Linked DNA regions of Fodinicurvata sp. EGI_FJ10296. The protein of the gene in region 1 interacts with the protein of each later gene in a pairwise test. Links are inferred from orthologs where the notes say so. Each region holds a gene or a part of one and is shown in the gene's direction. Other genes may lie near its edges.

What was found.
Region 2: the proteins of ABZ728_RS04970 (region 1) and mntR interact in binary tests that used the Escherichia coli proteins (3 or more experiments, as listed by UniProt). The link is inferred for Fodinicurvata sp. EGI_FJ10296 from one-to-one orthologs.

The regions. Positions count from the first base shown.
Region 1 is NZ_JBFCVL010000002.1:329,110-340,857, forward strand. What follows is about bases 1-2,865. They hold ABZ728_RS04970 (methionine ABC transporter ATP-binding protein), read left to right. Parts: upstream 1-831; coding sequence 832-1,899; downstream 1,900-2,865. Other genes in these bases: ABZ728_RS04975 (methionine ABC transporter permease), read left to right, coding at 1,844-2,530; ABZ728_RS04980 (MetQ/NlpA family ABC transporter substrate-binding protein), read left to right, coding at 2,584-2,865. Outside these bases: more of ABZ728_RS04980, read left to right, coding at 2,866-3,390; ABZ728_RS04985 (SDR family oxidoreductase), read right to left, coding at 3,463-4,245; cellulose biosynthesis protein BcsN, read right to left, coding at 4,429-5,109; ABZ728_RS04995 (hypothetical protein), read right to left, coding at 5,124-7,178; ABZ728_RS05000 (glycosyl hydrolase family 8), read right to left, coding at 7,172-8,245; ABZ728_RS05005 (cellulose biosynthesis cyclic di-GMP-binding regulatory protein BcsB), read right to left, coding at 8,242-11,556; bcsA (UDP-forming cellulose synthase catalytic subunit), read right to left, coding at 11,553-11,748. UniProt on the Escherichia coli protein: Part of the ABC transporter complex MetNIQ involved in methionine import. Responsible for energy coupling to the transport system. It has also been shown to be involved in formyl-L-methionine transport.
Region 2 is NZ_JBFCVL010000002.1:214,123-225,882, forward strand. Bases 4,198-7,074 are described here. They hold mntR (manganese-binding transcriptional regulator MntR), read left to right. Parts: upstream 4,198-5,328; coding sequence 5,329-5,820; downstream 5,821-7,074. Other genes in these bases: ABZ728_RS04475 (hypothetical protein), read left to right, coding at 4,198-4,292; ABZ728_RS04480 (hypothetical protein), read right to left, coding at 4,438-5,049; ABZ728_RS04490 (metal ABC transporter solute-binding protein, Zn/Mn family), read left to right, coding at 5,941-6,957; ABZ728_RS04495 (metal ABC transporter ATP-binding protein), read left to right, coding at 6,979-7,074. Also shown: ribosome biogenesis GTPase Der, read right to left, coding at 1-520; ABZ728_RS04455 (PQQ-binding-like beta-propeller repeat protein), read right to left, coding at 751-2,079; ABZ728_RS04460 (tetratricopeptide repeat protein), read right to left, coding at 2,178-2,834; ABZ728_RS04465 (DUF2794 domain-containing protein), read left to right, coding at 3,132-3,521; ABZ728_RS04470 (hypothetical protein), read left to right, coding at 3,690-3,971; more of ABZ728_RS04475, read left to right, coding at 4,104-4,197; more of ABZ728_RS04495, read left to right, coding at 7,075-7,800; ABZ728_RS04500 (metal ABC transporter permease), read left to right, coding at 7,802-8,932; ABZ728_RS04505 (metal ABC transporter permease), read left to right, coding at 8,932-10,095; ABZ728_RS04510 (hypothetical protein), read left to right, coding at 10,362-10,769; ABZ728_RS04515 (DUF2214 domain-containing protein), read left to right, coding at 10,805-11,281; ABZ728_RS04520 (ArsC family reductase), read right to left, coding at 11,310-11,675; ABZ728_RS04525 (PAS domain S-box protein), read right to left, coding at 11,660-11,760.

The DNA.
Region 1 (11,748 bases):
ACACATAACTGACCCCGGATCGGAGTACCCTCCGAACCGGGGTCATTGCCGTATCGGCAATCCGGCATTCGAGCCAGAATACTCAAACCAGAAGGTCATCCTGGTTCTGTCATTCGAAGTTCAATTGTATGAATCAGCGGCCGCTCACCGGGATCCCGACTAGTGGCGCGGCCGAGCCCTGATGTTCAGACAGGGCACCTAAAGGCGAATAGGTGGTTCTTCCATGCGCAAACGCACCTCCCCTCTGGTGAAGACGATCAGCCAAACGCGGGTCCTCGTACTGACTCGGGCCCTACGGCGACCTTCCCCGACATGAGTATTCATCACAAATACTCAGTGGCGGCAAGGGTATCTGCAATACGAGCCATCAACCACGTAGGCCTTATTAATATAGTCCACTTCATCGCCGACTTCAAACGGATTTCGATACCAGAATGCACCGAAGATTGCGGATCAATGACGAAGTTTTATTTCGTTCTGGGATCTTTATCTATACCCGGCCGTCGTCGGAAAATTTACGCTACATGTTTGTGAATACCAGGGTTTCGCGCCGCAAATCCGTGTTTCGGCTTGACGGCTGACGGAGCGGGAGGCAATGTCGTCGCTCGTTCGCAAACGAACGGAATGGTTTGGGCCGAACCTGTCGGTCCCGCGGATCTTTGAGGGGCAGCTTGCACCGCGTCAACAATGCTAAAGCGCCACGAGTCATTCGTGGTTGGTCCCTCGTGGTATGAGGGCAAGACGATGACGCATCTCCAACGACATTCCGGGCAAACAGGCAAGGTTGTTCCTCCGACCGCAACGCGGACGGACTGATTGGTCATGCCCGCGATGATTACTCTCAACAATGTGTCCAAGCGATACCCCGAGCGCGGCAAATCGGCCGAGGTATCGGCTCTGGAAGCGATCGATCTGGAAATCGGACGTGGCGAGATATTCGGCGTCATCGGTCGGTCGGGCGCTGGCAAATCAACACTGGTGCGTCTGATCAATCTGCTGGAAAAGCCGACCGAAGGAACGGTGACCGTCGACGGTATGGATATGACCGCGCTGTCGCCAGCGGCCTTACGCGCAGCGCGCCGACAGATCGGCATGATTTTCCAGCATTTCAACCTTCTCTCGTCCCGCACCGTTTTTGACAATGTCGCGCTGCCCCTCGAACTGGCAGGCATGAACCGCCGCGAGATTGCGGCCAGGGTCGCACCCCTGCTCGACCGTGTCGGGCTGACCGACAAGGCCAACCGCTATCCGGCCGAACTGTCTGGCGGACAAAAGCAGCGGGTGGGCATCGCGCGCGCTCTGGCGACGGAACCCAAGGTCCTGTTGTGCGACGAGGCGACTTCGGCCCTCGATCCCGAAACGACGCGGGCCATTCTCGACCTGCTGGCCGACATCAACGCCGAACTGGGGATCACGATCGTGCTGATTACCCACGAAATGCACGTCATCCGGCAAATTTGTCAGCAGGTTGCGGTACTGGACGGCGGCCGCCTCGCCGAACTGGCCTCTGTCGAACAAATTTTGTCGCGCCCGGAGGCCGAGATAACGGAACGGCTTCTGGCGGCGACCGGACGCGATGCGCTGCCGCCCGCGATCGGCCGGCGCCTGTCGCCCGAACCCGTGGGCAGTGGTAGCCGCGCCGTCCTTCGTCTGAGACTGGCCGGCGCCGGCGCCGACGGCAACGCGGCGCTGTCGCTGCTGTCGCGCAGCCACGGTCTCGACGTTTCAATTCTGCAGGCGCAGGTCGATGTCGTCCGGGAGACGGCGATCGGAACGCTGCTCGTCGGTGTGCCGGCGACTGGCGAGCGGCTTGCGTCTGCCATTACGCTACTGGAGACCAATAATGTCACTGTTGAGCCTCTTGGGTATATCGCCGCAGATCTCCGGGCTGCTGGTTGAGGCGACGCTCGAAACCCTCCACATGACGGCGGTCTCCGGCGGGATCGGCACGTTGCTGGGTCTCCCGCTGGGCGTTGTTCTGGCGACCAGCGGCCGCGGCGAATTGTTGCAATGGGTCGGCTTCAACCGCGTCGCCGGCCTCGTCGTCAACGCAACCCGGTCGACGCCATTCATCATTCTGGTGGTGGCGATCATTCCGTTCACCCGCATGATTGCGGGCACGTCGATCGGCACCACCGCCGCCATCGTGCCGCTGACCGTTGCCGCTGCGCCCTTTATTGCCCGCGTCGTGGAAAACGCGATCCGCGAAGTCGACCAGGGACTGATCGAAGCGGCCAAGGCCATGGGCGCGACGCCGCTCCAGATCGTCCGCAAAGTCCTGATCCCGGAGGCCATGCCCGGTATCGTTGCCGGCCTCACCCTCGCCCTTGTCAGCCTGATCGGCTATTCGGCCATGGTCGGCGCGGTGGGCGGCGGCGGCCTGGGCGATCTGGGGATCCGCTATGGCTATCAGCGCTTCATGCCGGATGTAATGGCGCTCGTCGTCCTGGTCCTCATCATTCTGGTCCAGTCGGTCCAGACGATCGGCGACTATCTGGCCCGGCGGGTGAACAAGCGGCTGATGTCCTGATCCGCCAATTCCATTCCCCTCCCCATCCAACCAGAACGAAGGAAACACCTCTCATGAAGGCATCAACTACCAGTCTTGCGGCGCTCGCCGGTCTGCTGACCGCGACGACCGCATTCGTCTCCGGCCATGCCAGCGCCGATACCGAAACGCTTCGGGTCGGCGTCACACCCGGCCCCCACGCCGAGATCATGGAAGTCGTCGCCGAGGTCGCGGCCGAGAACGGACTGACCCTCGATATCACCGAATTTTCCGATTATGTCGTGCCGAACACGGCGCTGGCCGATGGCGACCTGGACCTGAACTCGTTCCAGCATCAGCCCTATCTTGACAATCAGGTTCGCGACCGCGGATTCGATCTGGTGTCGGTCGCCCCGACCGTCGTCTTCCCGATGGGCTTCTACTCCGAGACATACGAGTCGATCGAAGACGTGCCCGACGGCGCGACCTTTGCGATCCAGAACGACCCGACCAACGGCGGCCGTTCCCTGCTGCTGCTGCAGTCGGCCGGGCTTCTCACACTGGGCGAGGATACGGGGCTGACACCGTCGATCCTGGATATCACCGAAAATCCGCACGGCTTTGAATTCATCGAACTGGACGCCGCGCAGCTGCCGCGCTCGCTGAGCGATGTCGACGTGGCCTCGGTGAACACGAATTACGCCGTCGAAGCGGGTCTCGACCCGAACGAGGACGCGATCCTGCGCGAAGGTCCGGAAAGCCCGTACATGAACATCATCGCCGTCCGCGCCGAAGATGCCGACGCCCCGTGGGTCGAGCGGTTCATCGCCGCCTATCACAGCGATGAAGTGCGCGCATTCGTTGACGAACGTTTCGAAGGTGCTGTCGTCGCCGGATTCTGATCCGGCGTATCAAAGCAACGGAAAATGCGGCATCCGTTGCCGCATTGCCCGTTCCCCGATCGCCCTTTCAGCTCACATCGTGTTGATGAGGCCGCCGTCGATCCGCATCATCATGCCCGTGACATAGGACGCGCGCTCGCTGGCCAGGAATGCCGCCACATCGGCGAATTCCCTGGGTTGACCATAGCGGCCGACCGGCACCGCCGACTGGGACCGTTTGCGGACATCGGCAACATCCATTCCCTCGCGCTCCGCCGTCTTCTGATCGAGCGACAGCAAACGGTCGGTTTCGATCCGGCCGGGCAGCAGGACATTGCTGGTAATGCCGTGCGGCGCGACCTCTTTCGCCAGTGTCTTGGAAAAGCTCGCGACGCTGGAGCGCAGAACGTTGGAAATGCCGAGCGTCGGGATCGGCTGAATGACACCTGACGACAGAATGAACTGGATGCGCCCCCAGCCCCGTTCACGCATGCCGGGAACGACCGCTTCGGTCAGAGTAATGGAACTGATCACCATGGCATCGAACTGCCGGCGCCATTCGTCGGCGGCAACGCCCAGCGCGCCCGATGGCGGCGGTCCGCCGCAATTGTTGACCAGTATATCCACGGGGCCCGCTGCCAACACGGACTCAGCCAGCGCCGAAACGCTGGAAATATCAGAGAGATCGACCGTGTGCACCGACGCACTGCCGCCGGCGGACGCAATACCGTCGGCGACGGTTTTCAGTTTCTCCGCCGAGCGGGAGGCGATGGCGACGTTACACCCCTCCGACGCCAGCCCCTCTGCGATGGCGCGGCCGATACCCTGTGATGCGCCGATAACCAGCGCCCGCTTGCCTGACAAACCCAAGTCCATTGTTCCGCTCCGTCCCTGAAATTCCGTATCGTATGCATTCCGGGGTAGCGGAATTGGTGATCCGGTTCAAGTTGGCTGACACCCTGCGCCCGGTCCCGCGGTAGCTGCGCATTGGTTTCGATAAAGGGGCCAGGATCGGGTTGTTTCGATAAGGGATGGCAGAGACCTGCGGCAGAATACGGGTCAATAGCCCAGAGACAGTCCGTCGAAGAGGCCGACAAGTTCCTCCGGCGACCTCGATCGGTCGCAATACCGGAATTCGATGAACAGGCCATCCACGTCGCGGGGGAGGCGCTGGGCGTTTGCGTCCTGCCACGCGAAGATGCAGGCGGCGCGTCCGCCGGCTTCGCCAATCGCGTGATTGTATATGCCAAACCCGTTGCGCCGCAGGTCGCCGCTTATCGCCATGCGAATGCCGGGAAAATCCTCTCGAAGCCGGGTTGCGATTTCCGTCTGCGTCGGCGCCTCCCAGCGATCGGACGGATCGGTCGCCCAGACCGGGCCGGTCCGAAGCCTCACCGACGCCTCAAGATAGTTTTCACCCGGCAGACTGGTCGGATTCTCATAAATCGTTCTCTGGACATATGTATCGGGATACCGGTTCTCGCGAACGTCGAGCACTTCGATGTCGTCGACGGCGAAACGGCCGATGCTTCGGGCAATTGGCGCCGACACGCCGCCGAACACATCGTAGTTGGGCGTCCCCAGCGGGTCGTACAGCCGCTGCGACGGATCGAGGGGATTGGCACAGGCCGACAGCAGCAGGCAGGCCGATCCCATGAGGGACAGCCCGACTGCCCTGCGGCCACGGGACGACCGGCGCCCTGAAGCTGGCCGCGACGCGCCGTTCAACTTTCTGGTCATCCGAATTCCCGCTCCTAGTTGAGGGCCGACCGAACGATCCGGATAGCATTCTGGGACTCGGTTGTACTCATCTGTCGGTCCAATGCGCTGAAAAGTTCCAGTGCATCGGTTCGGCGATTGAGATTGTGCAAGGCCCATCCTTTCAGCATCAACAGATCGCGCCGAGCCGGTGCGATGAGCGACCGCTCATCGATCAGAGCGATCGCCGTCCGGTAGTCCTGGGCACTATAGGCGTTGGTGGCGCGCCGCGCGAGGATCTCTGCCCTGACCTCGGCGCGCTTGTCGGCCGCGAGATTTCCGCGCTGCAGCACGCGTTCGGCGTCTCCGGCCATACCCCTGCTGAGATAGGACAGCGCCAGTCCGAGATCGAGATCGGCAGCATCGCCGACGCCGGCGCTGATCGCCGTGGCAAAAGCCCGTTCGGCTTCGGTCGGTCGGTTCAATTCGATCAGACACCAACCCCGGACTTCCGCAAGGTCCGGATTTCCGGCCGACAGGTCGAGGCATTGCGAATAGCGGCCCGCCTCGAACGCCGTGACCGCCGCTGGCGGCCCGGATGGTGCTGCCGGCGCCGCCGCCCGTACCCGTGTCTCGGACTCCAGCCTGCGGATCGCGCTGGACCGGGCCCGCCATTCTTCGACTACGGCGTTGAAGCCGCTGCGATCTCCGGACCTGAGCAGGCTGAGCGCCAGACCTTCGGCCGCCTCTTCCTCTTCTTCCCATTCAAGCGCCCGCTCGAACCAGATCGCTGCCTGGCTGAAGCGGTTGCCGCGATAGTCGAACCATCCGATCGCCTTGGCCGACGCGGCGTCCTCGCGCGCGATCACCAATTCCTTGAATCGTTCGATGTGCTCCTCCAGCGGTGCCGTCTCGGCATCTTCGGCGAGCATCCGCAGCATGATGCCGGCAAAGAGGTCGGGGGCTTCGGGGTCCTCCTCAAGTATCCGCATGGCAAATCGCACGGCTTCCAGGAAATTGCCTTCGCGCTCGTATGTCAACGCGATGCCACGCAGCGCCACATAGCGCTCGCTCCATTCGTCGGCGCTCTCGCCCCAATCCCAGGCGGTCTGGAACCACTCGCGTGAGCGTTCGTACTGCTGAAGCGTCAAATATTCCCAACCGAGATACAGCGCGCGTTCGATGTCGCGCTCCTCCAGAATCTCGGCCTCCAATGCCGCGATTTCCTCGTCGGTCATTTCGGCGAGTTCCGAGACGCCGATCCCTTCGCCGATGATCTCGGCCCGGATCCGGCGCCACTCGGCGTCCTCGGAAACGGTCCGCCGATAACCCTGAGCATCCTCGATCTCGATCAATGGCAAGGCGTAATCGAGGCCCAGGTGCTCGTTGGCCTTCTGAACGGACGCAAAACGCGGCCCGCCCGGATCGCAGTTTATAACGACATACTCGTACAGGCCGAAACTGGTATTAACCTCAGCCAGCTCAGCTGCGGAATGGGCCGTTTCCCAGATTTCGTTGACCGTTTCGCACGCCAGAAGGTCCGTGTTCCCGCGTGCAACGGCCAGTACCGTTTCCCACTGCTCGATACCATAGGCTGCATTCAGACGAATGCGCTTCAGATCCATCCTGATGATGGTTGCCAGATCTTCCGAGGGCGTCCAGGAGGGATTTTCGACCCTCAGTCGCGTGATCATTCCCTCTGCGTCGTGAAGCCGGCCCGCAGCATGCAGATCCCAGATCGGCGTTTCGTCGACCTGCTCCTGGAGTGCAAGCGGGTCGAAGAGATCGTCCGGCGGAACCCAGTTCGGATCGATCGACCGGAGCCGCCGTACCTCCGACTCGACATAGTCCATGCGATTGGCCACCGCATAGAGACGCAGCGCCGTCAAATCGAGAAGCGGATTCTCGGCCGGGCCGGGGTCGCCATAAATCACCCTGACGGCGGCATCCTGCGCTACCATTGTCACCGCTTCGGGATCCGTCTGCCGGTTTGCCGCGCGTTCCTGGCCCCCGGCTTCCTGACCGTAAACAGCGGCGGACGCCAGCGCCATCGACAAGGCGCCGACACAGGCCAAGGCAGCTCTGGCGCCAATTCCACGAACCGTCAACATGCCAGGTCCCTTTCGGCCATCGCAACCCTGGTCAGCAAATACAGACTGGCGGAATAGTAATCCTGACCCTCGTTCAGCGACTGCAGGCCTGACGGCATCGCCTCGTCGGCAACGACACAGTTCACAAGCGCCCGCACAGCCCGGTATCCCTGGCCGTCGGAGCGGTGCAGCAGTCGGTCGCTTCCCAGATCGACTTCAATCGCGACCGGCCCATCGCCCTGATGGTCCCAGAGGTCCGCAATCGGCTGAATATCGTCGCCGGCGGACGGCTCATCCCACAGCAGGTAGAGCGGTACCCGCACGGCGTTGTAGCCGAAGCCGCGGAACAGATCGTCCATATCGTCGGGCAATGTTGTCAGGCGACCGTTGCTGCTGTCGATCACGACCCAGTCGGGGACCAGATTCAATCGGCCGAACCGCGCATTGCGAACAAGCCGGCGACCGGTTTCATGCACCGCGTCCCAAAGCGGATCGTTGTCGAAACGGCGGATGTCCGTCAATGCCGGAAAGATCCAGTAGGACGGATTGACGATGAAACCGCCTTCAACGTCGAACCCGCTGATCCCGGCACTGATGACCGGAACGGTGCCGACCCGGCGAATGAGGTTTTCCTTTATCCCGTCCAGTATGGCGCGCGCCGCCTCGGCGTGCTCGTCGATTCCCCAGGTCTGATGGGCTCTGATCAGCGCCCATGCGACCAGGATGTCGCCGTCGGGCGCCGGATTGGCGTCGGTGATCGGCGGCCTTTCGTCCTCTTCCCACCGCCAGGCGATCGATCTGTCGTCGCGCACCCAGATCCGGTGGCTCGTCCAGGACCAGATCGACCCGAAGGTTTCCAGGTCGTTGAAAGCGACCGCAAGCACCATGCCATAGCCCTGCCCTTCACTATGGCTGATATCGTCATTGCCGGTGTCGATGACGCGGCCATCCTCGACGAAAGAGTCGGTATAGAGTTGCCAGTCCCGATCGTCCGACTCGAACTCCTGTGCGTCGGCGCCCCTGTCCTGCATGACAAAAGCAACGCAAACGGCCATTACCGCGATCCTGAATAGTGTGGATGCGATCATCGGATATCCTCGCGTTGGCCAACCGATTTGAGCAGAGCGTTGGTGATCAGCCCGACAACAACGACGATACCGATCACGAAGGCGAGCCAGACCCCGACATTGATCGAGAACCACTGCCCCAGCACGGAGCGGAACAACGACAGGCTGAAGCCCTGGTGACCGGTGAAGACGTAGTCGCCGGTCGTCTTCCGGACGACGATCTCTCCATCGGGCAGGTCGAACAGCGCGGTGTCACCCGCAACCCCGTTAATGCTGTCGATCCGTTGCAATCGTTCCACGCCAGCCCAGAGACCGCTGGTCGTCGGGGCCGCAATGACGGTCCAGGTCGACGGACTGACGCCCGGCAGCGTTTCTATCCAGCTTCTCGGCGAAAACTGCGAGATGACGAAATCGGCATTCCGGCGACTATCGGCGTCACGACGATCGGTCTCGGACCACACCGGCATGCGATAATCCGTCGAACTCGTATAGGCCTCGCTGACCAGTGTGTTCGATGCCCTCTCCAGCCATCCCAGGAAGAAACCGGATTCCTCGCCTTCTGTCGACAGCCTGTTGCGCCAGTCCGCCCGCTCCAGCGCCGTCTCATCGATCGCGCGGATGGGTTCCGATCCGTTGACGCCCAGAACCGAACGGTCACCGTTCGTGAAGTATCGGTTGGCGGAGGCATTCCCATCGACACGCGCCAGCGACATACCGCCGGTGAAGTCAGAGGTGGTCGCACCGGGGTTGGGGCCACTATCGGAAACCTGCAGCCGACGGAGCGACCGGACGACGGAATCGGTATCCTCTCCGGGCGAAGTCTGTGGCATGGGAACGGGGCGGGGTCGGCGGTCCGGCGGCAGCCAATCGACATCAGGGGTCTCGGGACGCGTCTCCCAGTCGGTCATCACCGCCTGCAGATCTTCGGTCCCCCGCTCGCGGACGATTGCCGGCAATTCCCGGGATATGCCGAATACGACGGCATCGTTTCGGGGCGACGGTTCCCCGCCGATCTGAAGATCGACGGGCAGAACGCGACCGGATCGGGCCGAAAGCGCGCCCATGAACGACCAGGCCGCCGATACCGTGTCGTGATCGCCGCTGGTAAGCATCATCGGCATACGGCCGGAACTGGCATAGGGAAGCATCTCTTCGGTGAACAGCCGCAGATCCGGAAGCAGCGTCGTGTCACCGAATCCAGGGAACTCGATCCGTGTATCCTCGAAAAATGTCAGCCGGGGCCGGCCTTCCGTCGGCGGGCCGCCACGCCAGAAGCAATCCTGACCCTCGTCGACATAGGGCAACCGGGCCTGCAACTCGATCAGATTGGCGCCCGGTCGAAAATACCGCATCGGAAGATCGATCGGCGTATTTTCGAGCAGATCGCCTTCCCGCTCAGACAGCGGGTAGGCCGAGGCCGTCCGACCGTTCACGAGTATCAGCAGTTCCGCCCCTTCGGCAAGTCCCGGTCCATAGGCAAGGTTGAGGGAGAGTCTGGCCGACTGTTCGTGCGTCGTTGACACATCGACGGGCAGATTGACAGCAACGCGAGATCGATAAAGAGGGCCGTATGCGGATTCGGTATGTCCGCCGAGCGTTGCCCAGTCACGGGACATATTCTGGCGGATCGTCGAGAAGTAGCGCCAGGGGGGTTGATCCTGCGCCACTTCTTCCGCGAAACCATGCGCGGCATAGGCAATGTCCGACCCATTGAGGCCTGACACAAGGATGATGATGCGGTCGCCGATCTGGTGCGTCGAAAGATGGGGACCGTCGACCCGGTCGAGCAGCCCCGCGCCGACAACGCCACGGAGATCCTGGGCGGTTCCCATGACGACGGCGATAGGCCCGTTTATGCGTCGCAGGTCGATCCCGGGGAACTCCGGACCGCGTTGAGATGGACTATCGGTCTGCAAATCGCTGATCGGATGGGAAACGATCGGATGGGCCTCGATGCCCGTCGATACCGATACACCCTGCGCAAAACTGAAACCGGCCCGAATGACCGTATCCTGAGGCTGCCGGCCCGGCGAGTAGACTGGCAACGGCCTGCCCTGCATCGCCTGACCGATCCATCCCAGCACGGCCGTATGATCCAGGCCGCCTTCGAGGTCATACCCGATATAGGCTTCGTCCGCCGGGATCTGGACCCAGGTATCGTAGCCGCTTTCGATGGTGCAGGCCACGCGATGGAAGAGACTGGACCGGAACTCGATGGTGTTATAGCCATCGTTCAGGAACCGCTCCGGAAGCGAAATCGCCAGCCGGCGACCCCTGCCGTCGGCTGTCGTCCCGATATCGCCCAGATGCTCGCCGTTCACGAAGACGGCAACCTCTGAACTTCCCGGCAACACATCAGCACTGTTCACCATAGTGAAAACCAGAGTCGCCGAGCCACCACGACGGTTCGGCGGAAGCCAGGCGGCGAAGCTGGCCGCATCACGGCTGGAATACATATGGCCGGCAACGGTCGTTGACGGCGTCGGCATGATACGGCTTCTGTACGCGCTCTCGACTTCCGGGCCGTCGTTGAACCGGGATGCGACCGATCGATCGACAGCCCCTTCTGCTGGCGCCGGTCCAGGGAGTGCAGATCCCGGCCGGCCGAACAGCGACCGGAACCCGGTATCGGTCAGAATCGGCCGGCCGGCGCGCGGCGAATTCCCGGCAAAGGGATCGGCCGATTCCGTCCCTGCATCGTCGTCATTCGCCAACCGCGGCAGTTCGCGCATCACCGGCGCCGGCGCCGATCCGCGTGCCCCTGCTTCCCCGTCGGCGATGTCACCGTCGTCAGCCACGTCCCGGGGCGAAGCCGCTTCGGGCGCACTGTCATCGGCCGGAATCGGTCCCGGCGCTATCCGACGCGGCTGGGCACGATCGCCACTCGTTCCGTCGCCGTCGAGCACCCCGCCGCGAACGATTGACTGGATATCTGTCTGACGACCTGTCGTCGCATCCGAAGCGCCGCTGCCCGACGTCCGGCCCGGGGCAAGGATCGACCGATTTTCGGACCCCGTCCCGGCAGAATCGCCGAACACATCCGGCGACTGCAGGATCAGGGAAGGCCCCGACCGTGTGCCCTCAGGCCGCTGAGTTCGGGGTTCCAGCACTTGAGCAATTCTCGAAGTTGATCCCGCAGCCGGACCCGTGTCCGAAGACCGATCCGCAGGCACAGGTTCCGCCGGGGTCGGCTGCTGCTCAAAGGGATAAAGCGGAATGGGAGCAGAAGTCGCTGCAGGTGCCGCCGCTGGCAAACCAACGCCGATGGCGACCGACAGACCCAGCGCGCCCATGGCCAGGCTGACCGACAGAAGCTTGGCGTATCGTTTCATGTGCGCTGCGCCCCCGCAGTCTGGGCAGTTCCGGCCGTGTCAGCCTGGCGCTTGTTCCAGTGTGTGAAGATGAATTTGGTTCCCAGGACCGAATAGCGCAAGCTGAGACGAACGAACATCCCAATGCCCTTCAGGACCCCCGGCGAGGTTTGACGATCCGCAAGCATCTTTGCCCACCGCCTGGAGTCGCCA
Region 2 (11,760 bases), 110 kb from region 1 along the record:
CCGCTGTCGAGGGCGGCGGCGCGTCGGGCCGTTCATACGGCAGCAGCGCCTCGACCAGATCGGCCATCCCCTGGCCATGCGCCGCAGAGAGCGGCACGGGATCGCCAAGGCCCAGTTCGAACGCCTCGTACAGCCCGGCATCGCCCTTGCGGCCCTCGCATTTATTGGCCACCAGGATCACGGGTGTCGGAGATTTCCTCAGTTCTTCGGCAAACTGGCGATCCATCTGCGTCAGTCCGGCCCGCGCATCGTAAATCAACAGCGCGACATCGGCCTCGGCCAATGCGCGTTCGGTCTGCCCCCGCATGCGAAAGGCAAGCGTCCCCTCCTCCGCGTCCTCGAGACCAGCGGTATCGATGGCGGTGAACGAAAACGACCCGATACGCGCCTTGCCATAGCGACGGTCGCGGGTAACGCCGGGGGTGTCGTCGACCAGCGCAAGCGACCGCCCGATCAGACGATTGAACAGCGTGGATTTTCCGACATTCGGCCGGCCGAGAATGGCGACGGTCAGAGCCATGGCCCGATTAACTTCCTGGTTCATGAAAATGGGGGCCCGAACCAATCGGACCCCGCCTTCGGACAACTACGAGCGGCGAGCAGCAGTCCGGACGGCACCGGACTACCATATCACGCAAAGCCGGTCTCGGCACAACATGCCGGAACCGGACCGGCGATTGGCAATCGGCTCACCAGTCGGACCCGAAATCGGACCCGGTCTGAACCGGCGCGCTGCCGAAATCAGCCGGGCTACCGATAGGCGATCAGCGTCGCGTTGTCATCGAGGACATAAAGCGTTCCGTTGGCGACAACCGGCGGAACCGACGAGCCGGCACCGATCTCGAAGCTGTCCACGACCTCGCCCGAGCGGGGATCGAGGACCGCCGCCGTTCCGTGCGACCCTACCGCGATCAGCCGGCCTCCGGCCAATATCGGACCGCTCCAGAGCAGCGGGTCGGTCTGGCTGTCCGGATAGCGATACCGATCGAGCTGACGAGCCCAGCGGACACGGCCATCCGTTCGCGAAAGGGCGACAACCTGATTGCCGGATGTCACGGCGAAAACCGTATCGCCGTCCAGCCACGGTGTCGTGCCACCTCCGGCTTGCTGCTCCCATATGCGGGCGCCGCTGCGAACATCCACGGCAATCATCCGCCCGCTCTGACCCGATGCAATCGCAATCGGTCCGTCGATGACGACATCGGCCGTCACGTCGGAGATGTTGGCCCGGCCACGGCGCAATGTTGCGACGCTGTCGACCCAGAGCTCCAGGCCCGATTCCTGCCGCAAAGCGTAGATATCGCCCGACGAATAGGGTGCGATGGCGACGCCGGGCGCAATCGACGGTCCGGCACCGCCCAGAAGGCCGGTCGGTTCCTCGATCGCGGTGTGCGACCAGCGCGGCTGGCCGTTGCCGGCATCGAGCGCGTGCATCTGGTTGTTGGCGGTTATCGCATAGACGGTATTTCCGGCCACGGTCGGGGCGCTGCGGATCGGCGCACCGATCTTGCGTGTCCAGATCAGGCCGCCATTGCTGGGGTCGACGGCGACCACTTCTCCGAAGCCGGTCGTGGCGAACAATTTTCCGTCGGCGAATGCAAGACCACCCGCCTGGCCGCGTCCCCGTTCGTCGGGATCGCCAACGCGGACGCGCCAACGCTGGTTGCCCGACGTCGCGTCGACGGCTGCCACCCGACCCTCGGCATCCATGGTGTAGACCGTTCCGCCGGCGACGATCGGCCGCGCCGTCACGCGCCGGATGCTGCCGCTGCCCGTACCGACATCAGTCGCCCAGACCCGAGAAAGCGGGTAGTTGAGAGCGGGATGGTCAGGATTCGCCGCCGCATTACCGCCGGCCAGTGGCCAGGCAGCATTGGTCGTCGGCGACGATATCTGGATCGGCGCGCCGGAAAGCGCCCCGTCCGGAGACAGTGTTTCCGAGGATTCCATGACCGCGATGCGTTGACCCGGCAACGGCGGATCGTCCTGACCGCCAAACCACGTATCGCAGCCGGCAACTGCCAGCACGACGGCCGCGAGTGATCCTATACGGACTAATGCACCCCCAGTTTCGATCACCCTCGACCTCCTTTCGACGCCCGTCTTCTTGTTGGCGCCTGATTTGCCCGTGCCTGAAATCAAGTCATTAACCTGGACGTCATGAACTCGTCCCCACGTCATGAACCCGACGGCGCGGCTTGTCCATCGTGCAGCGCCAGCATCTCTGACGCACGGGATCGAATACCCGGCGGCGCGTCTTCGCTGTCGGCCAGCGCCTGCCATTCCGGGATGGCATCGGCGATGCGCCCCTCGCGGCTATAGAGGAGCGCCACCATTTCGCGTGCGGAGAAGCGCCAGGGACTGGTACCGGCAGCAAGCGGCGTCAGGTCATCGCGGAGCGAGGCAGGGTCGCCATTATCCAGATCGTGCAGAACAGCGAGCACGGTCGCGGCGTCGGACCACGGAGCCTGTGTCTGTTCGGCGATCAGACGATACGCCGCGACGGCGTCCTCGCGCCTGCCCGATTCGGCGAGCAATGCGGCCTCGTGGAAGCGGGCAACCGTCAACTGGCCGCCATCGGCCGACTGCAGATAGGACTGAATGGCCGCAAGGCCGGCCTCGGTGTCTTCCGCCGCCGTTTCGCTCGCCCTGATCAACTCGGCGGTTTGTGCGCGGTCGCGGTTTTCGGCGTAATTCTGATAGAATACCCACCCCGCCGATGCCGCCACGACGAACACGACAGCCGCGACGATCCAGGTCCCATAGCGCTGCCAGACCTGTTTGGCGCGGTCCTCGCGCATTGACTCGTCGATTTCACGGAAAATATCGGACATCGTACTCGGCCATCCCGTCGCGTGGGCGTCATGCCCGGTGAGTTCAAGCCCAACGAATTTGGGCCCGGCAGTCTTGCCAGGGGCGGACAGAGATCGGCCCGCCTGTTGGCGAGTTACCAATCCCCCGCGACCGGGTCAAGCACGACCGCCGGTCGCCCCCCGTTCATCCCTCCATTCGCCCCCGACCGGGGGCCAATTCGGTCCAGTGGACGATTGCTGGACGCGGAGCCCTTTTCGATGAACAATACGTGAAAAAGTGGGAGTGTCGATCTTCAGGCGTAACGGAGTCACCACACCATGTCTTCCGCAATGGAAACGCCCCCCGTGCACCGGAAAGCCGGCCAACGGGACAGCCGCATTGTCCGGCTTTCGGATTATCGGCGAAAACGCGCAGGCCGGGTCTTCTTCGATCGTTCCGAACTGTCCCAGCTCCTGGCTCTCTACAGCACCCATGTCTCTGAAGGCGACTGGCGGGACTATGCCATCGACCACTCGTCCGGCATAGCGGTCTTCAGCGTGTTTCGTCATACCCATGACAAGGCCCTGTTCTCGATTGCGAAGATCCCGCAACCGCGCGGCATCGAGTTCGCGGTGTTCGACTCCAACCGCCGGATTGCACGCTCCTCGTCGCTGAGGGATGCCATCGACTGTCTGAGGCGACCGCGGCTCAGGGTGATCAGCGACTGAAGAGCCGGTCCGCCCCCCGCACTGGCCCAGCTGCCGGTCGGGGGCCGTCGTTATGACGCGTTTGTTCTTGTTATGTTCTCATCCAGGGGATACCATCGCCGCCATGGCGCCGACATTCCGGCCGCCACTTGATGACATGCCCTTCAAAGACATGGCGGAACCGATGATATGGGTGCGATCAAACGGGAACAACTGGACCGGCAGGAGAAGGCGGCAGGACAGCCGGCAACGCTATCGGATCTCCATGCCGGCGGCAACGATGTCTTTTGCTGGTGCAATCGCTGCCGGCACAACGCGGTCGTGCCGTTGGCGACATTGATTGGCCGTCTGGGAGCGGCTTTTCCGGTCCCGGAAGTCGGCGCACGAATGGTTTGCGGGCGCTGCGGCGCCAGAGATGTCGCGACCCGGCCGGCCTGGCCCCATGAAGCACCGGTTACCCGTCATGGCTGAAGTCGGTGCACCCGACCCAAACGGGGTAGGCTCCCGCATCCGATAACGGAAAAGTTCACAAAATAGTCTCTGAACCAAACGACCACTATGAGCGTATACTTGAATGAACAACTTAACCGGAGGGACGGCAAGATGCTGACACAAACCGATATAAACGCTATCGCCCTATCCCTTGACGCAAGCCTGGGAGAAACAGCGATAGCCGCCGCCGTGCTGAGAGCACAATGGGCAAGCGCCAGCGGCGACCAGGACAAGACATACAACTGGAAGCGCATTGCCGAACAGTTGGAAGTCATGCGGGCGAGCACGACGGTCCATTGAACGCCATGTTCTACCCACAGGAAAAGGGCCGGCTGTCGATGGAAGACAGCCGGCCCTTATAGTCTGAATCGCGACAATCGACACTATTCAGTTCGATATCACGCGCGCCTGGTCTCGTTCGGTGACGGGCCGATGAACTGCGCGTTCAATCGGTGACGTCGGAACCGGTATAGCGCTTGAACAGAAGCTTTACGGTCTGTTTGGCAAGATTCTTGTCCGCCGAATTCAGTATATGCTGATCGCCGTAGCGGCCTGAATTATAATTGATTTTCCAGCGTCGGCTGCGCTGGAAAAAACCCTTGCTGTGGTGCAGTTCGCCGCCCAGGACGCCGCTGTAATTGCCGATGATGAATTGTTCTCTGGCAGCCGCGCCGCCGACCATTTGCGAAAGCACCGTACCCCCGCGTATGTGGCTGGCCAGGGTCGGATGCCCGAGCATCAGGAATTTCCGCAGATCGTCATCGGACATGACGATATTCGGGAAGAATTTTGCCATGAAAGCCTTGATGGCGCCAAGGCTGGTCGCCTCGAACCCGATGATGAGTTGTGACCACAGCCCCATCGGGCTTTCTTTCAGAAGCCAGTTGATGACAATGCCGTTCATGCGCCATTCCGGGTCGAGCGGCGTGGGTTCCTGCGACAGATCCAGCCAGAACGGATTGTAGGCGACTCCCTGCTCGGTCGACTTGACCTTTGGCGGGCTGTGCGAAACGCCGGAGGCTCCCCCACGATGAACACCAAGTGTAATATCAGGCATGATCCACCCCTATAGTTGCAATATGCGGTCTTATACACAACCGGCGCACTGCCGGTGACTTTGTCCGAGGAAAATCACAGATTATCCGTATCCAGCGTACTTGCAGCAAAATTCGACGAAGGGATGTGAGTTCGTGAGATTGCAGAACGGGCGCGGTCGCAGGGGGGCACAGGGGGGGACACACAGCAACGGGCCGTCGCATATAGCAAGCTCTATACAAATTGCCTGTGAGAATGATAATGAGACGCCAGCCGCAATGGAACGACGCCCCCTGCCCCGATGAAAAACCCCAAGCGCGCCCGCACCAACCAGCCGGCCCTGATCGATGCCGAAAGCCACGCGGAAGGTTTCCGCAAGGCCCGCAATGCCCGTCGGACCGAATTGGCGGAAGATTACGTCGAGTTGATCGCCGATTTCATGGACGCCCATGGCGAAGCCCGACAGGTCGACATCGCCCAGCGCCTGGGCGTGGCTCAACCGACCGTCGCCAAAATGCTCAAGCGGCTGGACGAGGAAGGACTGATCTCACGCCGCCCGTATCGGGGCGTCTTTTTGACCGACGCCGGCAAACAGCTTGCCGAGACCAGCCGCAAGCGCCATCAGCTCGTTGAGGCTTTCCTGTTATCGCTGGGGGTTGGACACGATGCCGCGCGCAGCGACGCGGAAGGCATCGAACACCATGTCAGTGACGAAACGCTTCAGGCGTTCGAGCGATTTCTCCATGGCCGCACTACCGGTCCCGGCAGAATCCCGGACGAAACCCCGGACTGAGGATGAGCCGGGCTGAAAACCGAATTCCGGAGCGGGCCGGCTCGGCACCGGTGTGATCCCATTGACATATGCGGCACCAAAATATAGCCTAGGCTAATTCTCTTACGGAAGGCAAACTGGATGACAAATGGGTATAGGATAAAGCTGCGGCTCGCCCCGCTGGCCAGGTCGTTGCCACTGATGGTTCTGTCAGCAGTTGCCGGCACGACCGTCGCTAATGCCGATTCCACGCCATCGAATGACACCCCGCTCGACGTCGTGGTGACGATCGGGATGATCGGCGATGTCGTGAAGAATGTCGGCGGCGACTGCGTAACAGTGACCGCCCTTATGGGGCCCGGCGTCGACCCTCATTTATATCAGGCAAGCGCGCGGGACGTTCAGGCCTTTCGCGACGCACAGGTCATCTTCTATTCGGGATATACACTTGAGGGACAACTCGGCGACGTTCTGGAACGCTTCTCCGAGACAAAGCCGACGGTTGCGGTCTCCCCGGCATCAATTCCTCCCGAAGAATTGATCACCGTGCAGGACGGCTCCGGCAACGACCCGCATTTATGGATGGATGCCGGCTTGTGGTCGCGCATCGTCCCCACGATCGCCGGGACGATGACGGAACTTCGCCCCGATTGCGGCGACGCGATCGAGGCGAACGCCGCCTCGTATGCCGCCCAACTTGCCGCGTTGGACGACTGGGTCCATGAAAGCGTTGCCACCATACCAGAGGATCGGCGCACGATGATCACGGCTCATGACGCTTTCGCCTATTATGGCCGGGCCTACGGAATAGACGTCGTCGGCATTCAGGGCATCAGCACTGAAGCCGAAGCCTCGGTCGCAGACATTCGCGAAACGGCGGACATGGTTGCGGAACTGGGCGTACCGGCGGTCTTCGTGGAAACAACGATCAACCCCCGGACGATGCAGGCCGTCATCGATGCGGCCAGGCAAGGCGGACACGACGTCGAGATTGGCGGAGAACTTTATTCCGACGCGATGGGTGACGACGGTACCGCGAGCGGTACATATATCGGTATGATACATTCCAACACCGTCCACATCGTCGACGCTCTGGGCGGGACGGTGCCTCCCCTGCCCGACGCCCTGGCCGGCTGGGCAGAACAGTGGAACCTGTAGCAACCGGATCGGGAGCGCGACATGAATGATTTGCTTCATGAGCCGTCGCTCGCACTGCATGTCGAAGACCTGACAGTCAGCTATCACAGCAAACCTGTCCTTTGGGATATCGATTTCGACGTCCCGCCCGGCATGATGACGGCGATTATCGGGCCCAACGGTGCGGGAAAAAGCACGCTGATCAAGGCTGTTCTCGGTCTGATACGGCCGACAGCGGGCCATGTCCGCATTTTCGGACGTCCCTACAAGGCGCAGAGACGGCGGGTCGGCTATGTGCCGCAACGCTCCAGCGTCGATTGGGATTTTCCGACGACCGCTCTCGACGTCGTGACGATGGGCCTCTACGGGCATCTCGGCTGGCTGAGACGCCCCGGCCGGCTGGAGCGGGAAGAAGCCACCCACGCCCTGGATCAGGTCGGTATGGCAGATTACGCCGGCCGCCAGATCAGCCAGCTTTCCGGAGGGCAGCAGCAGCGCGTGTTTCTGGCGCGCGCGCTGGTTCAGCAGGCCGACGTCTATTTTCTGGACGAACCCATGGCCGGCGTGGACGCAACGACGGAACGCGCCATCGTCGACATCCTGCGCACGCTCCGCGATCAGGGCAAGACGCTGATTGTCGTCCATCACGATCTCCAGACGGTGCGCGACTATTTCGACTGGCTGCTGATCCTCAATGTTCGCGCGGTCGCCCAGGGCCGCGTGCGCGACGTCTATACGGCCGAAAATCTGCGCCGGGCTTATGGCGGCCGGATCGCCCTGATCGAGCACGAGACGTTTCCGGGCAGCGAAACCGTAGCGCCGCGCCGGGACCCAGGCAGAGCCCGGATCGGGAACGAGGGATAGAATGCTGGCGCTGTTCCAGGACTACACCATTCAAACAGTCGCCATCGGTGCGGCGCTGCTCGGGATTATCAGCGGCGTGCTTGGCTGTTTCGCTGTCCTGCGCAAGCAGAGCCTGCTCGGCGACACCCTGTCCCACGCGGCACTGCCGGGCATCTGTCTCGGCTTCATGGTCGCGGGAACGCGGCATATGGGCAGCATCCTGTTCGGCGCACTGCTCACCGGCGCGCTCGCCGCGCTGGTTATTCTGCTCCTGACGCGCAACAGCCGCCTGAAAACGGATGCCGGGATGGGGATCGCGCTGAGTGTTTTCTTCGCCGTTGGCGTTGTGCTGCTGACATATATCCAGGGAACCGGCAATGCGGCGCAAGGAGGGCTCGACTCTTTCCTTTTCGGGCAGGCTGCGGCGATTCTGCGCAGCGATCTGTGGATCATGGGCGCGATCACAGTGGCCGCGATCGGGCTTGTCGCGGCGTTCTGGAAGGAGTTCAAGCTCGTTTCCTTCGATCCCGGCTTTGCACAGTCGCTGGGCATGCCGGTAGCAGCGCTCGACGTGGTCCTGACCGTCATGATCGCTCTTGCGGTCGTGGTTGGTCTGCAGATGGTGGGTGTGGTCCTGATGGCGGCAATGGTGATCGCACCCGCGGTGGCAGCACGGCAATGGACCCACCGGCTCGAAGTCATGGTCGTGCTCGCGGCCGTCATCGGCATGGCGTCAGGCGTTTTCGGCGCCGTCCTCAGCGCGACGGCCCGCGGACTGGCAACCGGACCGCTGATCGTGCTCAGCGTATCCGCCGTTGTGATCGTATCGCTGGTGGCGGCGCCCGAACACGGCCTGTTGTGGAACGGCCTTCGCCGATGGCGCGACGGACGCCGACTCGAAGGCCAGCAGGTGCTGACCTCGCTCTATCGGCTGGCGGCCGACCACGACAACCCGACGTTTCCCGCGGAACAGGCTGCGGTCGACACCTATCACGGCGTCGGTACGCAGCGGGCGCTAAAAAAACTCCAGGCGCAGGGCATGGTCCGGCCGGTTGCCCACCAGCCCGAGAAAACGGCGCATTGGGAACTGACGCCGGCCGGCATCGTCGAAGCGCGCCGCATCCTGGACACACTGGGCCGGGAGACAAGGTGATGCTGGAAGCATTCTTCGACAACCCGGCGATCATGATCATGCTGACGGGCGCCCTGGTCGGTATCGCCGCAACCCTGGTCGGCACGTTTCTGGTGCTGCGCGGCAACAGCATGCTGTCCGACGCCATCAGCCATTCGATCGTATTCGGCATCGTCATCGTCTGGCTTCTGACCCATGCGCAGAGCGGGCCCGTGCAGATCGTCGGTGCGGCCCTGACGGGCCTGTTGACCGTCTTCCTGACCGAACTGCTGGTCAGCACCAACCGCGTGAAGCATGACGCGGCCATCGGATTGGTATTCCCGGTACTGTTTTCGATCGGTGTGCTGCTCCTCAACCTCTATGCCCGTGACGTCCATATCGACCAGCATACCGTGCTGCTGGGCGAGATCGGCTTCGTCTGGCTCGACACGATGATGATCGGCGGCTACAGGGTGCCCCAATCACTGATCTGGATGGGCGCGATGGCGCTGGCCAATCTGCTGTTCGTCGCCTTCCTCTACAAGGAGCTAAAGCTGGCGACATTCGACCCGGCGCTCGCCAAGGCATTGGGCTTCGCGCCGGGCTTCCTGTTCTATGCGCTGTTGATGTTTACCAGCGCCACGGCTGTCGCGGCATTCGATGCCGTCGGCGCGATTCTTTTCATCGCATTTGTCATCGTTCCGCCGTCCGCGGCCTATCTGCTGACCGATCGGCTATGGATGATGCTCGGCCTCGGCTCGGCCATAGCCGTGGCGTCGAGCGTCGGCGGGTACTATGCAGCCGTCGCCTGGAATGTTTCGATCAGCGGCATGATGGCCGTCATGACCGGCGTTTTCCTGGCGCTGGCCTTTTTGTTCGGGCCCCGCTATGGCGTCATCGCCCAGCACATCCGCCGCCAAAGCCAGACCCGCGCCAACGAAAGCCGAACCCTGGCCGTCCATCTCTACAACCACGAGGATGAACCGAACCAGGGCGAGGAGAATGTCGCCCACGCACTGATGGAGCATCTAAGGTGGGATCGGACCAAGGCCCGCCGTATCGTGCTGCGCGGTCTCGACCAGGGTCTGATCACCCGCGACGGGGAATTGCTGCAGCTGACGGCGAAGGGACGGGCAGTCGCGCTGGAAATCCTCGAACCGTGGCGGCACGAGACCGTCACCGAAGCGCCAGCGGATCACGCGTGATCTGAGGTCGATTGCGCTGCCGGTCCTGAGCCCACGCTGCCAGGGCTCCCCCGGCGCGCGTGGATCCCGGACGTCGCTTCGCTCCTCCGGGAAAGGGATCGGTGGCGATGCGGCATGCAATGACGCTTCGCTGATCCGGGGATGAGGAAGGGACAATGCCGATCATCAATGTTGCCAGCACTTGACCCCCCATCGCCGCAGGCAAATATGACGCAGACGATCTGGACCCGCAGGGCACAAGGGGCGCGCTGATGGGAGACGGACGGATGAAGCTGATCAAATCGCTAACCTGTGGTATCCGGTTTGGACTGTTCGCGGCATTGATCGCAGTCGGGCCGCTGGTCCCTGGCGGAAATGCTGCCGCTCATCATGGCTGGGAATGGACGTCCGGTGCGCCGTTCGAACTTTCGGGCACGATCGAGGACATATATATCGGCCAGCCGCACCCGACACTGACGATCCGGTCCGACGGAAACCTCTGGGAGGTCGATCTGGCCCCTGTCGGCGCGACGACCAACGCCGGCTTCGTTGAAGGCGTGGCGTCACCGGGCGACGCGGTCACGGTATACGGCCATCGCTCACGAAATGAATCCGAATACGCGATGAAGGCCGTCCGCGTCGTGGTCGGGGGTGGAACCTACGACGTCTATCCCGAACGCGCCCGGGCGTTTTAGGGCAGCTTCAACGTGGCCGCCAGGCGACTTCGTCCGTGTTGACCGCCCTTTTCGACCAACTGGAATCGTGGCCGGTTGCCGCAGCGCTGAGGACATCGGTCACCGTATACCCGCTGGTCACTGCAGGCCATATTTTCGGTATCGCCCTGCTGATCGGGGCCATCGTGCCCGTCGATCTGCGCCTGCTGGGCGTGTTTCACCGCGTTTCGCTGCCGGATCTCGCGACAGTTCTGATCCGCTTTGCGGCGACCGGACTGGGCATCGCCGCCGTGTCGGGGTTTCTGCTGTTCGCGGTCAACCCGCATGAATACGCCGCCAACCCGGCTTTTCTCACCAAGATATCCCTGGTTGCGGTTGGGACAGCCAACGCTCTGGCGCTCAGGGTCACGTCCGGATGGCAAAGAGCGTGCAAGGGCGGGACGATCACGCCGGGCCTTCGTGCCTCGGCCGTGGTGTCTCTGGCTGTCTGGCCGGCGGCGCTGATTTCCGGACGCTGGATCGGGTTTCTGTAGCGGCCATTGGACTCGCCCCATCGCGGTATCAGGCCGGCGCCGGACCGAACACCTGCTCATATTTTTCCGTACTGAACCCGACGGTGATGCGGCCATCGACGTCGAGAACCGGTCGTTTGATCATCGAGGGATAGGTCACCATCAAATCGACAGCCCGGTCGGCATCAAGGTCCGATTTATCGACATCGGGCAGCTTTCGGAACGTGGTGCCGGCCCGGTTCAGCAGCACCGGCCAATCCACCAAGCGAAGCCATTGGCCGAGGCGATCACGGTCGACGCCGTCCTTCTTGTAGTCATGGAAACGATAGTTGATGCCGCGGCCGTCGAGCCAGGCCCGCGCCTTCTTCATCGTGTCGCAGTTGCGGATGCCATAGATCGTCACTTCAGTGGACATCGATCACCATTCTCGTCGAGAACCTTGCGAATCTTGGCAGACAGTTCCTGATATCGATACGGCTTGCTCAGCAGATGCACACCGG